3 regions of the Klebsiella sp. NPDC088457 genome follow, and region 3 is predicted to be linked to each of the others. Evidence: predicted binding sites of a transcription regulator. Region 3 holds the regulator's gene; each other region holds the start of a gene.
What was found. The regulator PurR, encoded in region 3, represses purine synthesis genes. The targets are predictions, from matches to a motif close to CANGCAAACGTTTGCNTG.
Positions count from the first base shown of each region.

Region 1: ACI2JR_RS07865 (NCS2 family permease) is a predicted target of PurR. The motif match lies at 3,846-3,863, and genes of this name have one in related genera.
Region 2: ACI2JR_RS12965 (nucleobase:cation symporter-2 family protein) is a predicted target of PurR. The motif match lies at 3,381-3,398, and genes of this name have one in related genera.

Region 1 covers NZ_JBJDNH010000009.1:75,513-83,670, reverse strand. Annotated here, with positions in the region: gene ACI2JR_RS07875 (LysR family transcriptional regulator) at 1-486, shown strand, start outside; gene ACI2JR_RS07870 (Na+/H+ antiporter) at 589-2,235, opposite strand; gene ACI2JR_RS07865 (NCS2 family permease) at 2,385-3,734, opposite strand; gene ACI2JR_RS07860 (glutathione S-transferase family protein) at 4,126-4,791, opposite strand; gene soxR (redox-sensitive transcriptional activator SoxR) at 5,053-5,511, opposite strand; gene soxS (superoxide response transcriptional regulator SoxS) at 5,597-5,926, shown strand; gene ACI2JR_RS07845 (EAL domain-containing protein) at 5,911-7,515, opposite strand; gene ACI2JR_RS07840 (YjcB family protein) at 8,049-8,158, shown strand, end outside.
Region 2 covers NZ_JBJDNH010000017.1:88,644-96,801, reverse strand. Annotated here, with positions in the region: gene zapB (septal ring assembly protein ZapB) at 37-282, opposite strand; gene ACI2JR_RS12975 (MIP/aquaporin family protein) at 833-1,681, shown strand; gene glpK (glycerol kinase GlpK) at 1,703-3,211, shown strand; gene ACI2JR_RS12965 (nucleobase:cation symporter-2 family protein) at 3,450-4,841, shown strand; gene ACI2JR_RS12960 (AsmA family protein) at 5,040-6,755, shown strand; gene ACI2JR_RS12955 (Na+/H+ antiporter) at 6,812-8,158, opposite strand, start outside.
Region 3 covers NZ_JBJDNH010000003.1:6,699-14,856, reverse strand. Annotated here, with positions in the region: gene mdtK (MdtK family multidrug efflux MATE transporter) at 1-983, opposite strand, end outside; gene ACI2JR_RS03155 (riboflavin synthase subunit alpha) at 1,215-1,850, shown strand; gene cfa (cyclopropane fatty acyl phospholipid synthase) at 1,914-3,062, opposite strand; gene punC (purine nucleoside transporter PunC) at 3,359-4,543, opposite strand; gene punR (DNA-binding transcriptional activator PunR) at 4,652-5,563, shown strand; gene purR (HTH-type transcriptional repressor PurR) at 5,582-6,607, opposite strand; gene ACI2JR_RS03130 (cytochrome bd-I oxidase subunit CydH) at 6,903-6,992, shown strand; gene ACI2JR_RS03125 (MFS transporter) at 7,156-8,158, shown strand, end outside.

The DNA.
Region 1 (8,158 bases), on a different contig from region 3:
GCGGTCAGCAACGGCGAGCTGGATCTCGCCATGACGGCGCTGCCGGTTGATGAGGAAAGCGGCCTGGCGACTCTGCCGCTGTTCAACCACCCGCTGTGCGTGCTGACCCCCAGAACCGAGCAGTGGCAGCACGTGCGGTCACTCTCCCCGGAGGCCCTCGCGGCCCACCCGCTGGTGATTTATAACGAAGATTTCGCCCTCAGCCGCCAGCTGATGGCGCTGTTTACCTGCCATGACGTGAAGCCCCGCATTGCGGTACGCAGCGGCCAGTGGGATTTTCTCGCGGCCATGGTGCAGGCCGGGATCGGCGTAGCCATCCTGCCGCAGCCGATCTGTGAACGCCTCGACCCCCAGAATTTTTGCTGGATACCGTTGCAGAGCGAACTGCACTGGGAGCTGGGTATGATTTGGCGGGAGGGGGTCTATCTGTCGCACAGCGCGCAGGCATGGCTGGAGTGCAGTAAAGCGTTCTGGCTGGCGCCCTGAGCGTTAATTAAGCCGGTTTCCCGGGCCGCGCGAGGCTAACCCGGGTGACCGCAACGCGCCGTCTCCCCGGACGCACAACGCGAGCGGGGAGACGGGGAGCGCTTACTGATCTTCAATTAACAGCGCTTCCAGCAGGTCAAGATCGTGCAGCAGCTTCTGCAGCGTTTCATTGCTGATCTGCCGGGTAGCGCGCAGGTGATACAGCTCGCCACGCTCCGAGCGCAGCGCCGCCAGACGGAAGCGGCGTTCAAGCTGCTCCTCGAGCATTGAGGTTTCCACATCGTTACGCCCATCGACGCGGCGACGCAGATTACCGATCACCCGCGAACTGACTTCGGTCAGCAGCTGATTATCAATGTTCTCTTTGGTGTCCGCCGCCAGGCGCTCTTCCATCTTCTGAATCGCGACAATCGCGACGTCCGCCGTTGCCGCACGCGCCAGACGCTCCTCTTTACGCTGCTGATCGCGATCGCCCGACTCGATATGGCGCAGCAGAATCGGCAGCGCAATCACGCCGACAAACAGCGAGAACAGAATCACCCCGGCGGCGAGGAAGATCAGCTCATAGCGGGCCGGGAAGACGTTGCCGTCCGGCAGCAGCAGCGGTATCGACAGCACACCGGCGAGGGTAATCGCTCCGCGCACCCCGGCGACCGAAGAGATCAGCAGCTCACGGGTCGTCCACGAGCCAAACTCCATCGGTTTTCTTTTCAGAAAGCGCTGGCTCAATTTACGCATCGTCCACAGCCAGCCAAAACGCACCAGCATCAGCGCGGCGTAGATCAGGATAATGTCGGTAAACAGCATCCAGGTTTCGACATTCGGGTCCGCTTCCGCCGCCACCAGCGAGGTCGACAGGATATCCGGCAGCTGCAGGCCCAACAGCAGGAAGACCATGCCGTTAAAGACGAACTCCAGCATCGCCCAGGTGCTGTTCGCACGCAGGCGCATAGCCAGCGGCGCGGTACGCATCACCCCGGAGCGGGTGATGGTCATCCCGGCGGCCACCGCCGCCAGGATCCCGGAGACGCCGATATGTTCGGCAATCAGGTAGGACGCAAACGGCAGCAGGAACAGCAGGACGATTTGCGTCGCGGGCTCATCGCCGCCCCAGCGGCTGAGGAAGCGCATCGAGCGGCCATACAGCCAGCTGACCACAAACCCGGCCAGGATACCGCCAATCGCTACCTTGAGAAATTCCACCGTCGCGCCGCCGACGGTAAAGACCATCGTGCCCATCGCCACGGCGACGGCAAACTTCAGCGAGACCAGGCCGGAGGCGTCGTTCATCAACGCCTCGCCCTGCAGAATCCCCATAATTTTTTTCGGGATGCGCCCTTCTCCGACGATGCCCGACAGCGCCACGGCATCGGTCGGCGACAGTACCGCCGCCAGCGCGAAAGCCGGAATCAGCGGAATCCCCGGGACGATCCAGTAAATCAGGAAGCCAATCCCGACCACCGTCACCAGCACCAGAGCCAGCGCCAGTCCGAGAATCTCTCGCCCGTGCTCAATAAACTCACGGGTCGGCGTCTTCCAGCCGTCGGCAAAGAGCAGCGGCGGGATAAACAGGACCAGGAAGAGTTCGGGGTCGAACTCAACGTGCAAACCAAAGGTCGGCCAGGCTAACAGCGCGCCAATGGCGATTTGCATCAGTGGTAGTGGAACCTGAAAGGGCAGGACACGCGTCACCACCCCGGAGAGAGAGACCACGAGGGTCATGATGAGTATGGTAAAGAATATTTCCATGTGTTCCCTGTTTGCAGCGTTTTCTTATTTTGCACCTGAGGCGTCATGTCTCTGGATAATACGCTACTCAGATTAACGCAAAAGGAAACAGGATGTGGCTTAAAAAATAAAACGGGCGGCCTGAGCCGCCCGTTAGCCGCAGGAAAAGCTTAAATCGCCCAGCCGCCGGCGTAGAAGATCACCAGCGCCGCCGCAATGATGACGGTCCCCAGGTTCAGCTTACGCCACTCCCCGGATACCAGACGGCCAATCACCAGGGTGGCAAAACCGATCATGATGCCGGTGACGATGTTACAGGTCAGTACGATGAACACCGCGGTAATCAGCCCCGCCATCGCATCAACGAAATCGTTGAAGTCGATTTTCGCCACGTTGCTCAACATCAGCAGGCCGACGTACATCAGCGCCGGCGCCGTTGCATAGGCAGGCACCAGGTAAGAGAGCGGAGAGAGGAACAGAATCAGCAGGAACAGCACGCCAACGGTGACGGCGGTCAGACCGGTTTTGCCGCCCGCCGCGGTGCCTGCCGCCGATTCGATATACACCGCCGCCGGAGCCGCCCCGACCACGCCGGAGAAGACGCTGCTCAGGGAGTCGGTGGTCAGCGCTTTCCCGCCGTTGATAATCTGCCCGTCTTTATCCAGCAGGTTCGCCTGCCCGGCGACCGCGCGAATGGTGCCGGTGGCATCAAATACCGCCGTCATCACCAGCGCCAGCACGCTGGGCAGCACCACCGGATTCAGCGCGCCGATGATATCGAGGCTGCCAATCAGCGAGTTGCCCTGGTCATCGCTCAGCGAGGGCATCGCGAAAATACCGGAAAAGTGTACGTTCGGGTCAAAAATCAGGCCGACGATCGAAACGCCAATAATGGTCAGCAGGATCCCGCCCGGCACTTTCATTTTTTCGAGGCCGATAATCACCGCCAGCCCCACCAGCGACATAATCACCGGAAAGCTATCGAAATGACCGAGCGTAACCGGCAGACCGTCCAGCGGGTTTTTAATCACCAGGCCCACGCCGTTGGCGGCGATCAGCAGCAGAAACAGACCGATACCAATACCGGTGCCGTGCGCAACGCCCTGCGGCAAATTGCGTAGGATCCAGCTGCGGATGCCGGTGGCGGAGATAATGGTGAACAGCACGCCCATCAGGAATACGGCGCCCAGCGCTACCGGAATGCTGATATGCTGCCCCAGCACCAGGCTGAAAGCGGTAAAGGCGGTCAGCGAGATCGCGCAGCCAATGGCCAGCGGCAGATTCGCCCACAGCCCCATGACGAGGGAGCCGACGCCGGCAACCAGGCAGGTGGAAACAAATACCGCCGCCGGAGGGAACCCGGCTTTACCCAGCATCCCCGGTACCACAATCACCGAGTACACCATCGCCAGGAAGGTGGTTAAGCCGGCAACAATCTCCTGACGCACGGAGCTGCCGCGAGCTGAAATTTTAAACCAGGCGTCTAGTGAACCGCCGGTACGCGCTGAAGGCGTAGACATAGAAAACTTCCCCTGAAAATTTTAATCGTCCGTCGGTATGCGTGGTGGACCATCCACTGCCAGTTAAACGCGATCTCCTTGTGCTACCTCACAGCGCCAGGGGGGCTGCAAATAGCAAACGTTTAACTCCGCGCATACGCTACGGTGGTCAGAATGAATTTACCCACCCCTCTGAAAAGAGGTAAATAGCGGGCAAAATAAAAAGGCAAACGATTATCCAGCCTTTAGATAGGCCTTTTCAACTGAAGTTTGTGGTCATTCGCTAAATTTTGCTTATGGCGTTCATGAAATAACCAGCGGGTGCGCAAACGTTATCGTCCATGCGCAATCCGCTAACATTTTTGTATTATGTTGCGCGCCATGGTCGCCGGTCATCACAAAAACCACTGTCTCAGCCCGGCAGGGTGAACGGACCGCCGCGCTGGATCGCTCGCTGCCAGGCCGGGCGCTGCTCGACCCGCTCTCGCCATTGCCGGATATGCGGTAAATCCTCAATACCGCCGCGCGCCAGTAGCGCCATCACCGGGAAGCTCAGCTGGATATCAGCCATGCTGAGCTGCGCGCCGGCAAACCACGGCTGGCGAGAAAGATGATCCTCGATATAGCGGGCGTGAGTGGCAATTTGCCGGTTCAGCCAGGCCTTCTGCACGCCCTTGCCCAACGCGTTGCCTAATGTGCGCATGCCGAGCGGAATCGGCGGTTTACCGAGGCTGGCAAACACCAGTTTCAGCAGCAGCAGCGGCATCAGCGACCCCTCGGCATAATGCAGCCAGAAGCGATATTGCAGCTTATCCGCCATCGCCTGCGGCCTGAACTGCTGTGCGTTGTCGTAGGTTTCCTGCAGATATTCCAGAATGGCGCCCGACTCCGCCAGCACGTAGCCGTTATCTTCCACTACCGGCGATTTACCCAGCGGGTGGATCTTCTTTAACGCCGGGGGCGCCAGCATGTTTTTTTCCCGCTGGTAGCTGACTATTTGATAAGGCAGCTGGAGTTCTTCGAGCGCCCATAGCACGCGCTGCGATCGCGATTGATTGAGATGATGTACCGTCAGCATGAGGCCTCTCCCGTTATTCGTTCGAATTAACTATAGGAACTGACGGCGATTGACGGAAAAATTTCGCTGAAATAAACGGGTGAAATCACCGGGCTGTGCCACAATTACAGTGTCGGCGCAATCCGGAACCTCCAGCAACATCTTGCGCAATACCGAGGGGAGCCGATGTCGGGGGAAACCCTCCTGGGAACCATCAGGATAGAGTAAAAAGACAAAGACCGGAAAACAACTAAAGCGCCCTGTTGTGGCGCTTTAGTTTTATCAGTCATCTTCCAGCAGGCGCGCGCCGGTCCCCTCTTCGCCCAGCTTATCTCCCGGGTTACGCAACGGGCAGTCGCGCCGCGACAGACAGCCACAGCCAATGCAACCATCAAGCTGATCGCGCAGCGCGGTTAAGGTATGAATGCGCCGGTCCAGCTCTTCCCGCCACTGCGATGAGAGCTGCTTCCACTCTTTCGCACTGAGGTTATGCCCTTCCGGCAACACGCCAAACGCATCGCCGATGGTCGCCAGCGGAATACCGATACGCTGGGCAATCTTGATGATCGCCACGGCGCGCAGCACGTCGCGCCGATAGCGTCGCTGATTGCCGGTATTACGCTGGCTGTGAATCAGCCCTTTGCTTTCATAAAAGTGCAGGGCGGAAACGGCAACGCCGGTGCGTTTTGCCACTTCCCCTGGGGTCAGCAGCGTTTTGATGCGGGGTGATTTCTTTTCCATAAAAGCGCTTTACCTCAAGTTAACTTGAGGAATTATACTCGCCCGCAGACAAAACGACGAATCGAGAATTGAGAGAGGCCGCTTTATGTCCCATCAGGATATTATCCAAACGCTTATTGAATGGATTGATGAACATATCGATCAACCACTTAACATTGATGTAGTCGCCAGAAAATCGGGATACTCAAAATGGTATCTTCAGCGGATGTTCCGCGCCGTTATGCATCAAACGCTCGGCGATTACATTCGTCAGCGCCGGTTATTGCTGGCGGCGGAGGCGCTTAGAACCACCCAGCGTCCGATCTTTGATATTGCGATGGATCTTGGCTATGTGTCGCAGCAGACGTTCTCACGGGTCTTCCGCCGGGAGTTCGACCGCACCCCCAGCGACTATCGCCATCAGATTTCCGCCTGACCGATTTGCGTACCTGGGCGGAGCGCCATCGGGGAGTTCACCAGCCAGCGTCTGAACTCCGGCAGCGGCATCGCCCTGGCAAAGTGCCAGCCCTGACAATACTGAACGCCGCGCTGCCGTAGCCAGTTGACCTGGTCTGGCGTTTCGACCCCTTCGGCAACGATCTTCAGACGCAGACTGCAAGCCATATCAATAATATGCTCGACGATCATCCGGCTGGAGCTATTGGTGGTGAGGGTATCGATAAAAGATTTATCGATCTTAAGAATGTCCACGTTCAGCGAGTGGAGATTATGGAGATTGGAATAGCCGGTGCCAAAATCATCAATGGCGATCTCATAGCCCGCCTCGCGAAAGGCCTGGATAACCGGCGTGGTTTTCTGCACATCAATAAACCCACGTTCGGTGACCTCAATTTTTATCTGCTCGATGCGGATCGCGTAGCGCTCCGCCTTTTCACCGATTTGGGCGATAAGCCGCGATGAGTGAAAATCGGTAGCGGAGAGGTTAATCGCCACATACAGCTGCGGATGCCGCGCCAGAAACTCCCCCACTTCCGCGAACAGCTCGTCCACGACATAGTCGGTCACCCGGGCCATCATTCCTTCATTTTCCGCCAGCGGAATAAATTCGGCCGGGCCCATCACCGGGCCATCGCACCCCGGCCAGCGCAGCAGCGCTTCAACACCGACGCAGCGGTTATTTTTAATATCGATGATCGGCTGATAATGCAGGCATAGCTGACGGCGATTTAACGCGCGCTGCAACTTCTTGCGCGGGGAATGGTATTGTTGCCGGGTTCGCGACCACACCAGCAAAATCAGCATGCTACAAATCAGACCCAGCGGGAGGGTGAGCGTCATCTGATCGTATAAGCCCTGATAATAGCTGGCGTATGAAGTGGACATAATCACGGCGATCGGGCGGATTGCCGAGTGGGCGACGGTATACACCCGGTTGTCATGCTGGAAAAAGGCGTCCTGGTGACGAATTTGCCGGTGTAACCCACGCACGTCGGCATTGCGGCTGGTGGAAAAAAAGAGGTGCGTTTTGGTATCAAACAGACCGTAGGCCAAATCTTTATCACTTGATATTAACGAACTGTAGGAAAGTGGGTTAATCACCGCGACGTAGCGTCCGCGCTGCATATAGTTCATGGCAAAGCCGGGATAGAAAGGCGTATCGCGGTAGTAGTAGATAGCGACATCCGGTCTTTTGGTATAGTTCGCCGGCGGAATACGCCAGGGAGTATCAGGGTGTACCGCGGTAGAACAAAAAAACCGACTGCCGTTGGCATAAATTAAATCATCAACGTAAAGCGAACTGCGAACAATCGTCAGCATATATTGCTGATGGCCAGGAGAGCATATTGTCCCTTGATATTGCATGGCCATTTCCCGCGCCCGCTCGGCCTCATAAATGACCATTTCCGTTTTTTGCAACGCCAGTTGAGAAAATGAACGAAGCTGGTCCGTGGTTTCCGCTTTAGCTCTGATTTGCGCAAACCACAGCGCCAGAACCACCGGTAGCAGGACCACGAGGGTAATACCAAATGTTCTCAACACCTTGTGCAGTGTGCGACGATTCATTTCCGCTGTTTATCCATGCGATACGCCTTAATCACGGTAAAAGATCACTCCTGTTGTAATACAACAGAGACTATTTCCAGCAACCCGCTATTTGATGTAAAACCCCACCCTCAATAATGATGAATAATACTGATTTCATCGGGAATCGAGAAACATTCTCGACATTATGCGAGCAGTACCACGCTCTGATTCGGTTTATCCGTACGCTCGTCGGAAATAAGTCATAAAAGCCGCAGAGAAACGCGACAAAAAAGAAATCAAAGGCCGGGAATGTGAAGTTTATAGCCTGAGTGAACACTAAAAATATCCCCCACCATTATCCACAATAATAACAAGGTTAAAAAACAGCCAAAAAAAACGCCCATTTTTGGCTGGCGAATAAAACAACAAGTGTGATATAGTTCACACAACTTAATGAAACAAGAACAGTGTTTCATTACTCCCTTGATCGCCCGTAGATAGCCAGAGCGCCACGTCATTGTCAGTCTCGCCAGGTTGTCAAAGGCACCCGACTTTCTTTGAGGATGAGGTTGATGGCTTCCATTACTACCAGTGTCATACTCTTGCGCTGGCCGCTGGTGAGCGCGGTTTTGATGTTTTTGGCCAGTTCGATGAACATTCAGCTGCGCAAAAGTGACTATGC
Region 2 (8,158 bases), on a different contig from region 3:
CCCTCCCCCGAACGGGAGAGGGTGGGAATCAGTGGATTACACTTCTTCCATGCGGCCCAGCAGCGCCTGCAGACGATCCTGCCAGCCCTGCTGTTGTTCTCTCAGCTGGCCGTTTTCACGCTCCAGCTCTTCACGGCTGTGCTGCGCGCCCTGAACTTCCTGCGCCAGCGCGTTGTTTTTTTCTTTCAGCTCTTCGATTTCCATCTGCAACAGAGTGATGGTATCAATCGCCTGCTGTACTTTTGATTCTAATTTCTCAAACACTTCTAATGACATCGTCATACCTCTCCTGAACTTGCAAGGCGTTGATAGAGTACTATCCCGTACACGTCATCCTTCAAGCTGCTTCTGCGTTAGCGGGCCCCCTCGCTCACTTTCAGTTTGCGAGGATTCATTCGCTTGCCGTCGTGCCGCATCCCGAATGATTTTGTGTACCTACGCGGTGACGCCTTAACGAAAATAAGCGCACTACAGTGGTGATGCTGTCGATTGTATGAATCCCCGCCGCCCCTGTCCAGCGACAACCCGCGCAGATTGCGGTTTGCAACACTTTTCAGTCTATACCTGGCCCATCCGGCTCGTTTCCCCGGAACTTCTCCCGCAATTGTTAATCAATGGGTTAACAAAATTCGCCTGCCGGGGGGCGTAAATGTGTCACAACACGCGTTTATGGCGCGAAAACGCTCATTTTCTTGACGCAGCACACACATTTATATTTCGATATTTCTCGTTTTTGTTCGTTAACGATAAATTAACACTATGCCTACAAGGCAGCGTGGTCGTCTTCGACCTTCATAGATACAATAATCACCACTTCGCTTCAGGATTCGATATGAGCCAAACATCAACATTAAAAGGCCAGTGCATCGCAGAGTTCCTCGGTACCGGGTTGTTGATCTTTTTCGGCGTTGGGTGCGTCGCTGCGCTCAAAGTTGCGGGAGCCAGCTTCGGTCAGTGGGAAATCAGCATCATCTGGGGTCTGGGGGTAGCGATGGCTATCTACCTGACCGCGGGCGTATCCGGCGCTCACCTTAACCCCGCGGTCACCATCGCACTGTGGCTGTTTGCCTGCTTCGACGGGCGCAAAGTTGTTCCTTTTATCATTTCTCAATTCGCCGGCGCTTTTTGCGCAGCGGCCTTAGTTTACGGGCTTTACTACAATCTTTTCTTCGATTTCGAACACAGCCACAATATGGTGCGCGGTAGCGTCGAAAGTCTTGAACTGGCCGGCATCTTCTCCACTTACCCGAATCCGCATATCAATTTTGTGCAGGCTTTCGCGGTAGAAATGGTGATAACCGCTATCCTGATGGGCGTGATTCTGGCGCTGACCGACGACGGCAACGGTATCCCGCGCGGCCCGCTGGCGCCGCTGCTGATTGGCCTGCTAATCGCCGTTATCGGCGCGTCCATGGGGCCGCTGACCGGTTTTGCGATGAACCCGGCGCGCGATCTTGGCCCAAAAACTTTCGCCTGGCTGGCAGGCTGGGGTGAGGTCGCCTTCACCGGTGGCAAAGATATCCCTTATTTCCTGGTGCCGCTGTGCGCACCGGTGGTTGGCGCCGCGCTGGGCGCGTTCTGCTATCGCAAACTGATTGGCCGCCATCTGCCCTGCGACACCTGCGTCGAGGAAGAATCAGAAACCCCCTCCTCGACGACGCAACACAACGCTTCGCTGTAATCTGACTACGGGACTCATACTATGACCGACAAAAAATATATCGTTGCGCTCGACCAGGGCACCACCAGCTCCCGGGCCGTTGTGATGGATCACGATGCCAATATCGTCAGCGTCTCTCAGCGTGAATTTGAACAAATTTATCCTAAGCCCGGCTGGGTTGAGCACGATCCGATGGAGATTTGGGCCTCTCAAAGCTCTACGCTGGTAGAAGTGCTGGCGAAAGCCGATATCAGCTCTGACGAGATCGCCGCTATCGGCATCACCAACCAGCGTGAAACCGCCATTGTCTGGGAGCGTGAAACCGGCAAACCGATTTACAACGCCATCGTCTGGCAGTGCCGTCGTACCGCTGAAATCTGCGAGCAGCTCAAACGTGACGGAATGGAAGAGTACATTCGCAAGGCCACCGGCCTGGTGGTTGACCCGTACTTCTCCGGCACCAAAGTAAAATGGATCCTCGACCACGTGGAAGGTTCACGCGAGCGTGCAAAACGCGGCGAGCTGCTGTTCGGGACCGTGGATACCTGGCTGGTGTGGAAAATGACCCAGGGTCGCGTACACGTGACCGACTACACCAACGCCTCGCGTACCATGCTGTTCAACATCCACGAACTGGACTGGGATGACAAGATGCTGGACGCGCTGGATATTCCGCGCGCCATGCTGCCGGAAGTGCGTAAATCCTCCGAGGTATACGGCCAGACCAACATCGGTGGTAAAGGCGGTACGCGTATTCCTATCGCCGGTATCGCCGGCGACCAGCAGGCGGCGCTGTTTGGCCAGCTGTGCGTCAAAGAAGGGATGGCCAAAAACACCTACGGTACCGGGTGCTTTATGCTGATGAATACCGGCGAAAAAGCGGTCGCCTCCACCCATGGCCTGCTGACCACTATCGCCTGCGGCCCGCACGGTGAAGTGAACTATGCGCTGGAAGGCGCGGTATTCATGGCGGGGGCGTCTATTCAATGGCTGCGCGATGAAATGAAGCTGATCAACGACGCGTTCGATTCCGAATATTTCGCGACCAAAGTGAAGGACACCAACGGCGTGTATGTGGTTCCGGCGTTTACCGGCCTCGGCGCGCCGTACTGGGACCCGTATGCTCGCGGCGCCATCTTTGGCCTGACCCGCGGGGTGAATGCCAACCACATTATCCGCGCAACGCTGGAATCCATCGCCTATCAGACCCGCGACGTGCTGGAAGCCATGCAGGCTGACTCAGGCATTCGCCTGCACGCCCTGCGCGTTGACGGCGGCGCGGTCGCCAATAACTTCCTGATGCAGTTCCAGTCCGATATTCTCGGCACCCGCGTGGAGCGTCCTGAAGTGCGCGAAGTGACGGCATTGGGCGCCGCTTACCTGGCGGGCCTGGCGGTCGGTTTCTGGCAGAACCTCGATGAGCTGCAGGAGAAAGCGGTCATTGAGCGTGAGTTCCGTCCGGGGATCGAAACGACCGAGCGTAACTACCGTTACAACGGCTGGAAAAAGGCGGTGAAACGCGCCCTCGCGTGGGAAGAACACGAAGAGTAGCGCGCTCTGAACGGCCCTGGCTGCGTGTGCCTGCCGGGGCCCGCGATTTCTCCTGATAGCCCGGGGAAGGCGTGAGCCTCCCCGGGCTCTTTTTTCACGGTAACGGGAGAGAGGGAACACCGCCCCATCATCCACGTTAATTGGCCGGATAAATATTTCTCAGCAAACGCTGGCAAACGTTTGCTTTTGCACTACAGTCCGATAAAATTCCCGCTTTGCCACCTTGGGATCGTTTGTGATGTCCGTTAACACCGCCGAGTCAGAAGCTGCGCAACCGGTTGCGCATAAAACAACCAGCGAATTAATCTACCGCCTCGAAGACCGCCCGCCGCTGCCGCAAACCCTGTTCGCCGCCTTCCAGCATCTGCTGGCGATGTTTGTCGCGGTCATCACCCCGGCGTTATTAATCTGTCAGGCGCTGGGCCTCCCGGCCCAGGATACGCAGCACATCATCAGCATGTCGCTGTTCGCTTCCGGCGTGGCATCCATTATTCAGATTAAAGCCTGGGGACCGGTCGGTTCCGGCTTGCTCTCGATCCAGGGCACCAGCTTTAACTTCGTCGCCCCGCTGATTATGGGCGGTACCGCGCTCAAAACCGGCGGCGCCGACGTGCCGACGATGATGGCCGCGCTGTTCGGCACCCTGATGCTGGCCAGCTGTACGGAAATGGTCATCTCGCGCGTTCTGCACCTGGCGCGGCGGGTGATTACCCCGCTGGTCTCCGGCGTGGTGGTGATGATTATCGGCCTGTCGCTGATTCAGGTCGGGCTGACCTCCATCGGCGGCGGCTATGCGGCGATGGCCGACCATACCTTCGGCGCGCCGAAAAATCTGCTGCTGGCGGGTATCGTCCTGGCGCTGATCATTATCCTCAACCGCCAGCGCAACCCCTACCTGCGCATCGCGTCGCTGGTTATCGCCATGGCGGCGGGTTATCTGGCGGCATGGCTGCTTGATATGCTGCCGGCAAATAGCGCGCCTGCCAACGATAGCCTGATTACGGTACCGACCCCGCTCTACTACGGCCTGGGCATCGACTGGAGCCTGCTGCTGCCGCTGATGCTGGTGTTTATGATCACCTCCCTGGAAACCATTGGCGATATCACCGCCACCTCTGACGTTTCCGAGCAGCCGGTTTCCGGCCCGCTGTACATGAAGCGCCTGAAAGGCGGCGTGCTGGCCAACGGCCTGAACTCCTTTGTCTCCGCCGTCTTCAACACCTTCCCGAACTCCTGTTTCGGCCAGAATAACGGCGTGATTCAGCTGACCGGCGTCGCCAGCCGCTACGTCGGTTTTGTGGTGGCGCTGATGCTGATCGTCCTCGGGCTGTTCCCGGCGGTGAGCGGCTTTGTCCAGCACATTCCGGAGCCGGTACTCGGCGGCGCGACGCTGGTCATGTTCGGCACCATCGCCGCTTCCGGGGTGCGTATCGTCTCCCGCGAACCGCTCAACCGCCGCGCGATTCTGATTATCGCCCTGTCGCTGGCGGTGGGTCTCGGCGTTTCCCAGCAGCCGCTGATTCTGCAGTTCGCCCCTGACTGGCTGAAGAACCTGCTCTCCTCTGGCATCGCCGCCGGGGGGATCACCGCGATTGTGCTGAATTTAGTGTTCCCGCCAGAGAAGAATTAAACCCGTAGCCCCGGTGGCGCATGGCCTGCCGGGATAACGGCAGAATATCCCGGATGCGGCCTTCACACCGCCCTCCGGGTATGGCTGAATAAAACGTATCTCCCATCACTCTGTCATTCAAATAAACAACTCCTGTCTTGAGGATTGCGCATAAATCGTGCATAACAGCCCTATGTGCACTTCTCAGGATGGAAGATCATGAAATTTATTGGAAAGCTGATTCTGTGGCTAGCGATCGCCCTGGTGGTGGTGGTGATTGCCCTCTATTTCCTGCTCCAGACCCACTGGGGGTCACGTCAGGCCAGCGCCTGGTTGAGCGACGGCACCGGCTGGCAGGTTTCCTTCGATGCGATGGAGCACAACTTCTCTTCCCCTCTTCACCTGCAGCTGCAAAATGTCACCTTCGGTCGCGACGGCAAACCGCCGACGCTGGTGGCGAAAGCGGTGGATATCGGCTTCAGTACCCGCCAGTTCAGCGACCCGCTGCATGCCGACGAGATTGTGCTCAGCGACGGGACATTAAATCTTTCCCCCTCTTCCTCCTCTTTACCCTTTGCTGCCGACCGCCTGCAGTTGCGCAATATGGCGTTTAACAGCCCGGAAAGCGGCTGGGAGCTGAGCGCGCAGCGGGTGACCGGCGGCGTCAGCCCGTGGGCGCCGGAAGCGGGCGATGTGCTGGGTAAAAAAACGCAGATTCAGATGAGCGCGGGTTCGCTTACCCTCAACGGCGTTGACGCCAGCAACGTGCTGATTCAGGGAAGTATCGATAATGGCGAAGTGACGCTATCCACCCTCGGCGCCGATATCGCCCGCGGCACCCTGACCGGCAACGCCAAACGCAGCGCCGACGGCAGCTGGCGGGTGGATAACCTGCAGCTCAATGAAATTCGCCTGCAGAGCGACAAATCGCTGACGGCGTTTTTCACCCCGCTCACCACCGTCCCTGCGCTGCAAATTGGCCGTCTCGATATCACCGATGCCCGCCTGCAGGGGCCGGACTGGGCGGTTACCGACCTCGACCTTAACCTGCGTAACTTGACCCTGAGCCAGGGCGGCTGGCAGAGCGAGGACGGCACCCTATCGATGAACGCCAGTGAGTTCATTAACGGCTCGCTGCATCTGTTTGACCCGATCGCCAATGCCGAATTCTCGCCGCAGGGTATCGCGCTGCGTCAGTTCACCTCGCGCTGGGAAGGCGGAATGGTGCGCACCTCCGGCAACTGGCTGCGCGCCGGTAACGCCCTGGTGCTGGATGACACCGCCTTTGCCGGGCTGGAATACACCCTCCCCGCAAACTGGAAGCAGCTGTGGATGGAGCCGCTGCCGGCGTGGTTACAAAGCCTGACGCTGAAAAAATTTGGCGCCAGCCGCAACCTGGTGATCGACATCGATCCCACCTTCCCGTGGCAGATCACCGCCCTTGACGGTTACGGCGGGGAACTACAGCTGGTGAAAGATCGCCGCTGGGGCATATGGAACGGCAGCGCGACGCTGAATGCCGCCGCCGCGACCTTTAACCGCATCGACGTCCGCCGCCCGTCGCTGAAGCTCAGCGCGAACGCCGCAACGGTGAATATCAGCGAGCTCAGCGCCTTTACCGAACGCGGTATTCTGCAGGCCAGCGCGGTGGTATCGCAGCTTCCTCAGCGCCAGGTCACCCTGAGCCTCAACGGCCGCGGCGTTCCGCTGAATATCCTGCAGGGGTGGGGCTGGCCCGCGCTACCGGTTGCCGGCGATGGCAATTTTCAGCTGACCGCCAGCGGTAGTCTGCTGGCTGACGCCCCGCTGAAGCCTACGGTGAACGGCCAACTCAGCGCGGTGAATATGGAGAAGCAACAGGTTGCGCAAGTCATGCGCAACGGCCAGGTGAGCAGTGCGCCGACGCAGCCGGTACCTGCGCCGATCGTACCTTGAGTCCCCGGCTCCTCTCCCGGTATCCGCCGGGAGAGGAGCCGGGCGATATTGCGACTTTAATGCAGGCTCTCTTCTTTCAGGTCAATCGCCCTGAGCGCCTGCTGGAACGTGGTATCGCTGATGTTCCTGGCACGGCGAAGTCTGAATAACTCATTGCGCTGCGCGACGATCGCCTCCCGCTGCATCTCTCTCTCCAGACGCGCTCGCTGAGTCAACTCTTTCCCGACATCGCTGCCGTCATCGCTGTCGTTATAGTGAAGCCGGCGCTGATATGTCTCCAGAAGCACGTTGCCCGCATCTGCGCGAATGGCTTCCTCCTGCGGGTCGTCTACCGGCTGGCTCAGCAATTCATTCAGGCGGTTAATCGCCGCTTCGGTAAGCGCCGCGCCGATGTTGCTACTCCCTGAATCATGCGGTAAATCGTCGGCGAGAAACCGGGTCATATACGGGAGCCCGATAGCCGCCACGATGAGAGAGAGTAAAATCACCGCCATCGACAGGAAGATCAACAATTCCCGTCCCGGGAAAGGTGAGCCATCCGCCAGCACGACGGGCAGGGTCAGAATACCCGCCAGCGTCACCGATCCTTTCACTCCGGCCAGGGCCATCACCGCCATGACGCTGAAGCGAGGGCGTATGAGGGTCACCTTTCCACTGCGTTTCTGACGGAATACCGTCAGCGTCATGGAAAGCCATACCCAACAGAAGCGCATGCCGCCGAGGGCCAGGGTGATAACGACGGCATACAACAGCAAATACCACGGTGAGGTGACCCCTGCCTGACGGGCCACGTCCGGCAGGGTCTGAAGCATGCGGGGAAGCTGCTCGCCCAGCATCAGGAATATCATCCCGTTGAGGGTGGTCTGCAGCATATTCCAGACCGCGCTGCTCTTCATCCGCGTCGCCGGGAGACGGGGACCGGACAGCTGCTCATAGTGCATGGCAATCCCTGCGGCGACAGCGGCCAGGATCCCCGACACATGGACGCTTTCGGCCAGCAGATAGGCCGCAAACGGGATCAGCAGACTAATCAGTATCTGTATTGCCGGTTCTTCACGGGTCCGCCTGACGAGAAAATTATTGCACTTGCCGGTCACCCAGACGACGACCAGACCGCTGAGGATCCCCCCGAAGGCCATCAGGAAAAACTTCAGCACCGCATCGCCCGGGGAGAAGCTTCCGGTCATAACGGCGGCTACGGCAAAATTGAAGGCCACCAGGCCGGACGCATCGTTTAACAACGATTCCCCTTCCAGGACATGCCCCATCCTGGACGGTAGCGGGGAACTGGCCGTCATCGCCGAGACCGCAACCGGATCCGTCGGCGAGAGGATTGCCGCGAGCGCAAAACCGGCCGCGACCGTCACCGCCGGGATCAGCCAGTGGATAAACCAGCCGATGCC
Region 3 (8,158 bases):
ATCACCGCCATACAGACGCCGACGCCCACTCCGGTTCTGGCCGAAACCTGCGCATCCAGGGTGGAGCCCTGGCCGAGGCGGAAACCGACGCGGATGGTGACCGCCGCCGCCAGCGACAGTGGTAAAACGAACATCAGCGAACTGAAGTTAAGGGCGATCTGGTGGCCGGCAACATCGACAATACCCAGCGGAGAAACCAGCAGCGCGACAACGGCAAACAGGGTCACTTCGAAAAACAGCGCCAGCGCAATCGGCAGTCCGAGCTGAACCAGGCGTTTCAGGACGCTAAAATCCGGTTTGCTGAACCCCTCGCTGCTGCGAATATCGCGCATCGAACGGGCGCGGCGCACCCAAGCGATCATGCTGATAAACATTACCCAGTATACGGACGCCGTCGCCACGCCGCAGCCAATGCCGCCCAGTTCCGGCATGCCAAAGTGACCATAGATAAAGATATAGTTCACCGGAATATTCACAACCAGGCCGATAAAACCCATGACCATCCCCGGCTTGGTTTTCGCCAGACCTTCGCACTGGTTACGCGCGACCTGGAAGAAAAGATAGCCCGGCGCGCCCCACAGCAGCGCCCGCAGATAGCCCACGGCTTTTTCCGCCAGCGCCAGGTCGATATTATGCATCGAACTGATGATATAGCCGGCATTCCACAGCACCACCATCACCAGCAGGGAGACGAACCCCGCCAGCCAGAACCCCTGACGCACCTGATGGGCAATACGATCGCGGCGCCCGGAGCCGTTCAGCTGGGCGATAACCGGGGTCAGGGCCAGCAGCAGGCCGTGGCCAAAGAGAATGGCGGGCAGCCAGATAGAGGTGCCAATGGCCACGGCCGCCATGTCGGTGGCGCTATAGCCTCCCGCCATTACGGTATCGACAAAGCCCATTGATGTTTGGGCGACCTGAGCAAGGATCACCGGAATTGCCAGGGCTAATAACTGACGCGCTTCAATAAAATACTTCTGCACGTGAACACCTTTTATATTGTTGTTATTTTGCGACTAAAAAAGCCGCCTTAGATGGCAGCAAGAAGAAAGAGCAGAGGGATTTGCCAGACTATTGTAGCGAGGATACGCCATTAAGCCAGTGAAAAAATGGTAGGGGCACGATGCGCGCTGGCAACCTTTTTTACCAGCTGTTATTGTTCCAGGCAGGTATAACGGTAATGATACCGTCACGAAAGTCTACAGGAGCAAAGCATGTTTACTGGCATTGTGCAGGGGACCGCTAAAGTGGTGTCCATTGATGAAAAACCCAATTTTCGCACCCATGTGGTGGAGCTGCCGGAGCATATGCTCGCAGGCCTCGAAACCGGGGCATCGGTGGCGCACAATGGCTGTTGTCTGACGGTTACCGAAATTGACGGACCGCGCATCAGTTTTGATCTGATGAAAGAGACGCTGCGTATTACTAACCTCGGTGCGGTGCAGGAAGGCGACGTGGTCAACGTGGAGCGCGCGGCCAAGTTCAGCGATGAAATCGGTGGGCACCTGATGTCCGGGCATATTATGACCACCGCGGAAGTCGTCAAGATCCTGACCTCGGAAAATAACCGGCAGATCTGGTTTAAGGTCCAGGATCCGACCCTGATGAAATATATTCTGTATAAAGGCTTTATTGGCGTCGACGGAATTAGCCTGACGGTAGGTGAAGTCACTCCGACGCGTTTCTGCGTACATCTGATCCCGGAAACGCTCCAGCGCACGACGCTGGGGGCGAAAAAACTCGGCGACCGGGTGAATATCGAGATCGACCCGCAGACTCAGGCGGTGGTGGATACCGTCGAGCGGGTGCTGGCGGCGAAAGAAGCGGCGCAAAAAATCAGCGAAGAGTAACGCAGAATTAACGGCAGCATAGCAGCATAAAAGAAAAATCCCCCGTATTACCGGGGGATTTTTTTACCGAGCGACGCGGAGTCCATTTTCGGCGCCGCGGGAAAAGACCACCTGCCAGAGCTGAATATCCCGCGCACGAAAAGCGCCTGCGCAGGCATTCAGGTAGTAACTGAACATGCGTTTAAAACGTTCCGAGTAGTTATCGGCGATTTCCGGCCAGCTGGCCAGAAAACGCTCATACCAGGCCATCAGCGTCGTGTCGTAATCGGCCCCGATGTTGTGCCAGTCCTCCATCACGAAATGCGATTCGCTGGCCTGCGCAATCTGGCGCACCGACGGTAAGCAGCCGTTAGGGAAGATATATTTATTAATCCATGGATCGACGTTGTGGTCCGTTTTTTTCGAACCAATGGTGTGCAGTAAGAAACGGCCATCGGCGCTCAGGTTGCGGTCGACCACCGAAAAGTAGGTGTCATAGTTTTTAGGGCCGACGTGTTCAAACATCCCGACGGAAACAATACGGTCAAAACTATCATCTAAGTCGCGATAGTCCTGCAGCAAAATAGTGACGTCTAGCCCTTCGCAGCGCTGTTGCGCCATTTTTTGCTGTTCTGCAGAAATGGTGACGCCGACCACGCTAACCTGGTAATTTTTGGCCATGTAATAAGCCAGGCCGCCCCAGCCGCAGCCAATATCCAGCACCCGCATGCCTGGCTCCAGCTCCAGCTTGCGGCAAATAAGATCGAGTTTTGCCTGCTGAGCTTGTTCCAGCGTTTGCGCATCTTTCCAGTAAGCACAGGAATATTGCATATAGGGGTCGAGCATGCGGCTGAAAAGATCGTTGCCAAGATCGTAGTGCTCTTTGCCGACGATCCACGCACGTTTTTTACTTTGTAGATTGAACAGGCGTGCGCTCGCGATACGCAGCGTGTCTTTCAGATGGTGAGGAAGCTGACTTTCCAGTCCGGCGCGAAGCACTTTATGGAAGAATATATCCAGCCGTTCGCAATCCCACCAGCCGTCCATATAACTTTCACCTAACCCCAGAGACCCTTCCTGTAAAACACGTTTAAAAAAGAGCGGGTTTTTAATCCGGAGATCGGAGGGGGCGGGCCCATTAATTTCAATGCCCGCGCGACCGAGCAACTCGGCTGCAATTCGGTACCAGTCGTCGTTTGGTACGCTTACTTCTTCTATACACGATGAACTCATAGCTTCTCCATCACGCCCAAGTGATCAGAACCTTAAAACAGCGTAGACGCTTTTTTGGCTTTGTGAGAAATCTCACGGAATATCCGTGAAGCTGCTATCCGACGTAGAACAGAGGAAGGGTGATAACCCTTGCCGAAAGGCCTTCCATGGTGAAACGGGATGCATCCTGCCCCCGTTAAGTGCAATAAACTTTCTATTTATGTGATGCCGGATCCAGTATAGGCCGCTAATATCGGGCTTTCAATAAAAATATATTAGCAGGCTAATTACTGTACGATAACATCAGTGAAATAATTCTATGCATGCGACGACTCCGTCGTCAGGCAGGCGGTATGACGCTGCATGAGGTATCCAATCCCGGCCAGCGCAATCGAGACCAGCATCACGCTGGTGGTGGTCAGCAGCGGAGTGGCGATCAGCGCGGAAACCAGCAAACTGGTCAGGAAGCACAGGCCGAGCTGCAGGGTGTTCTGCAGCGCCGCGGCGCGGCCGGTGGCCTGCGGGAACGGCTTCAGCGCTTGGGCGACGACGATCGGGTAAATACCGCCGTTAACAATCGCCATGACGCAGAAGGGCACCATCAACGCAACAATTGATACATCCGCCAGTCGGCCAACCAGCCAGGTGGCCGCGACGCTGACGGCGAAAATCACCAGCAGCCACGGGAGCAGCTGATTTCCCTGCCATTTTTGTAGCGCCGCGCGACAGCCATAGCCGCCAACTAAAAAGGCGATGGTCTGCGGGACATAGCTCAGGCCAATGGCGGTGGGGCCATAGCCCATCTCGTGCAGAATAAACGGTGAGCCGGTCAGCCAGGCGAAAAAGCTGGCGGAGCAGGCGGCGTAAATCAGTACATTACCGCTGTACTCGCGGGAGCGCAGCAGGGCAAGGAAGGGCAGCTTTTGCGCAGTGGCGCCGGGCTGCCTGTTCGCCGGTTTAAGCCGCAGGGCCGGCAGCATCAGCAGCACCGCGATAGCGAACAGGGTGGCGAAAATCGCCTGCCATTCGAGGTGCGTGAGTAACCAGCTGCCGAGCAGCGGCGCCAGCGCCGGAGATAAGCCCACCAGCGGCATAATGGTGGCAAAAATGCGGTTAGTGCGCTGGGCAGGGTAATAGTCGGTCACCATCGCCTGCCAGGTCACCGCCGCCGCGCAGACGCCGATGGCCTGAATAAAGCGCAGGACCAGCATCAGCGTGGCGTCACGCACCCACAGCATCCCGAGGCAGCTGATAGCGAAAATCGCCAGCCCGGACAGCAGAACCGGTTTGCGGCCGTAGCGGTCGGAAACCGGCCCCCAGAACAGCTGGCCGTGGGCGAAGCCGGCGAGGAATAAGCTCAAGCTGGCGCTCACCGATGCCGCTGAGGTATTCAGATCTTGTTGAATAGCTGAAAAAGCCGGCAGGTACATATCGGTGGCGAGGAAACCCAGCACGCTGAGTCCCGCCAGCCACACTAAAAATCCTTTCCCAGGTTGTTGCATAACATTCTCTTATAGATGCGGTCTGATGCCGCAGAGTGTAGGGAGTGCATAATGGCTTGTGAAACGCTAATATTTGCTACATGCATTCAAAAATTTTGCAGGCAGAATATGTGGTCCGAATACTCACTCGAAGTCGTTGATGCTGTTGCCCGCAACGGTAGCTTTAGCGCAGCGGCGCAGGAGCTGCATCGCGTACCTTCAGCAGTCAGCTACACCGTACGCCAGCTCGAAGAGTGGCTGAAGGTTCCCCTTTTCGAACGTCGCCATCGCGATGTTGAACTCACCCCGGCCGGGATCTGGTTTTTACAGGAAGGGCGTTCTGTTATCAAAAAAATGCAGATCACCCGCCAGCAGTGTCAGCAGATTGCCAACGGCTGGCGCGGGCAGCTGTCGATCGCCGTCGATGACATTGTTAAACCGGCGCGTATGCGGCAGATGATCGTCGATTTTTATCGCCACTTTCCCGATGTCGAACTGATTGTTTTTCAGGAGGTGTTTAACGGCGTCTGGGACGCGCTGGCCGACGGACGCGTGGAACTGGCGATTGGTGCGACCCGCTCGATTCCGGTGGGCGGGCGCTACGCCTTTCGCGATATGGGGATGCTAAGCTGGCACTGCGTGGTGGCGAGCCATCATCCGCTGGCGCAGATGACGGGCCCGTTGAGCGATGATATGTTGCGCAACTGGCCGTCGCTGGTGAGGGAAGATACCTCCCGCTCGTTGCCGAAACGCACAACCTGGCTACTGGACAATCAGAAAAGGGTGGTGGTACCCGACTGGGAATCGTCGGCGACCTGCCTGTCGGCGGGACTCTGCGTCGGGATGGTGCCGACGCACTTTGCCCGTCCGTGGATCGACCGCGGCGAATGGACCGCGCTGGCGCTGGAAAATCCGTTCCCGGACGCGGCGTGCTGCCTGACCTGGCAGCAAAGCGATACTTCGCCGGCGCTCGCGTGGCTGCTGGATTATCTGGGCGACAGTGAAACGTTGAACCGCGAGTGGCTGCGGGCGCCGGAGTAACCGGCGCCGTGGGGAAGGTTAGCGGCGGTAGTCGACGAACGGGCCGTCAACGACCGAGCGGCGTTCCACCAGACGCGGGTGAACCTCGATCGACTGCGACTCTTCGCGCTTGTTGACGATACGATCCATCAGCATGTTGAAGGCGGCTTCGCCGAGAGAATCTTTCGGCTGATGAATGGTGGTCAATGCCGGGCTGAAATAGCGGGCGTTGCGCACGTTATCATACCCGATCAGCGAAATATCCTGCGGCACGCGCAGGCCCATTTCGTCCGCCGCGCAGATGGCGCCCATCGCCATGATGTCGCCGCCGCAGAATACCGCCGTCGGACGGTGCTGCTGGCTGAGGATCTGCTGCATCGCCCGGTAGCCGGATTCCGGTTCGAAATCTCCCTGAACAATCCAGCTTTCCGGAACGGAAATCTGCGCTTCTTTCATGGCTTGCATAAAGCCGGCCAGCCGTCCGGCACCGGTATTACGCTCCAGCGGGCCGGGGATCACGCCAATTTCACGGTGGCCGCGTTCGACCAGGTAGCGGCCAGCCATATAGCCGCCCTCGAAGGCGTTATCGATGACCGAATCGGTAAAGTCGGCCTTCGCTTCACCCCAGTCCATCACCACCATCGGAATGTGGCGGTACTCTTCCAGCATGCTCAATACCGATTCCGGGTATTCCGAGCACATCACCAGCAGGCCGTCGACGCGCTTTTGCGCCATCATCGACAGGTAGGCCTGCTGCTTTTCAAGATCGTTCCACGCATTGCCCAGAATCAGGGTATAGCCTTTCTGGAAGCAGCTTTTCTCTACGGCTTCGATAATCTCAGCGAAATAGGCCGCTTCGCTGCTGGTGGCCAGCAGGCCGATAGATTTGGTGTGATTAACCTTCAGACTGCGCGCAACCGCACTGGGGGAGTAGTGCAGCTCTTTGATCGCCGCCCAGACCGCGTTGCGGGTTTCTTCAGCAACGAAGCGGGTTTTGTTAATCACATGTGAAACTGTTGTAGTGGAAACGTTTGCGCGCTTCGCTACATCTTTAATTGTTGCCATTACTTCTCACTCCAGACCTTGACCTGATCGTCTGATTATCGGTACGTAAACGTTTGCCTATACACACCCTGAGTACAATGTTCAACATTGCATCACGTCGGGAAAACGACACAGAACGACAGGAAGGGGTCAATGGCCGATACGCTTTCAAATTAGCGTGGGATTTTGTCCGATCTTGCGGCAAAGGGGAAGAGCAAAAATGTGCATCACCCTAAATCTCAGAAGATTTTTACGCTATATTGTGCAAAAATGAGCAAGCTCACTTTTCATGTGGGGATAACAGGGGGAAAAATTGATGGATACAGATTTGAAGTTTTCGCTGACCACAACGATTATTGTTCTGGGTCTCATTGTTGCCGCCGGGCTGACGGCGGTACTGCACTGATTTTGCCGGGGGAGAGCGCTCTTTCCCCCAACGTCCCGCCATTATTATCAATTTTGCAAAAATCTTTTGCCATTCCGTTTACTTTTGTTTTTCTGTGATTGATGTCATGCTTTTGACTTCTGATGAGATGCCGTCGCTGAGGACGGTCTGCTGGAGTCATTGAATGAAAATCAACTTTCCCCTGTTAGCGCTGGCGATCGGCGCGTTTGGTATTGGTACGACGGAGTTTTCCCCGATGGGGCTGCTGCCGGTCATTGCCAAAGGTGTCGACGTCTCTATTCCGGCTGCGGGAATGCTGATCAGCGCGTATGCGATTGGCGTGATGGTCGGCGCGCCGCTGATGACCTTACTGCTCTCCCATCGCGCGCGCAGAAATGCGCTGATTTTCCTGATGGCGATCTTTACTCTCGGCAACGTCCTCTCCTCAATGGCGCCGGATTACACGACCTTGCTGATCTCGCGCATTATCACCAGCCTTAATCACGGCGCTTTCTTTGGCCTGGGGTCGGTGGTTGCGGCGAGCGTAGTGCCAAAACACAAGCAGGCCAGCGCGGTGGCGACGATGTTTATGGGGTTGACCATCGCCAATATTGGCGGCGTTCCGGCGGCAACCTGGCTGGGTGAAACCATCGGCTGGCGGATGTCGTTTCTCGCTACCGCGGGCCTCGGTCTGGTGGCGATGGCCAGCCTGTGGTTCTCTCTGCCAAAAGGCAGCGCCGGCGAGCGGCCGAATGTTAAACAGGAGCTCACCGTGCTGATGCGTCCGCAGGTGCTTTCCGCGCTGCTGACCACGGTGCTGGGGGCCGGGGCCATGTTTACCCTCTATACCTATATTTCGCCGGTGCTGCATACCATTACGCATGCGTCGCCGCTGTTCGTCACCGCGATGCTGGTGCTGATTGGCGTCGGCTTCTCGCTGGGCAACTACCTGGGCGGTAAGTTTGCCGACCGTTCCGTTTCCGGCACGCTGAAAGGCTTTCTGCTGCTGCTGATGGTTATCATGCTGGCGATTCCGCTGCTGGCGCAAACCCAGGTGGGGGCGGCGATTAGCATGGTGGTGTGGGGAGCGGCGACCTTTGCCGTGGTACCGCCGCTGCAAATGCGCGTGATGCGCGTCGCTCATGAAGCGCCGGGGCTCTCTTCTTCGGTGAATATCGGGGCGTTTA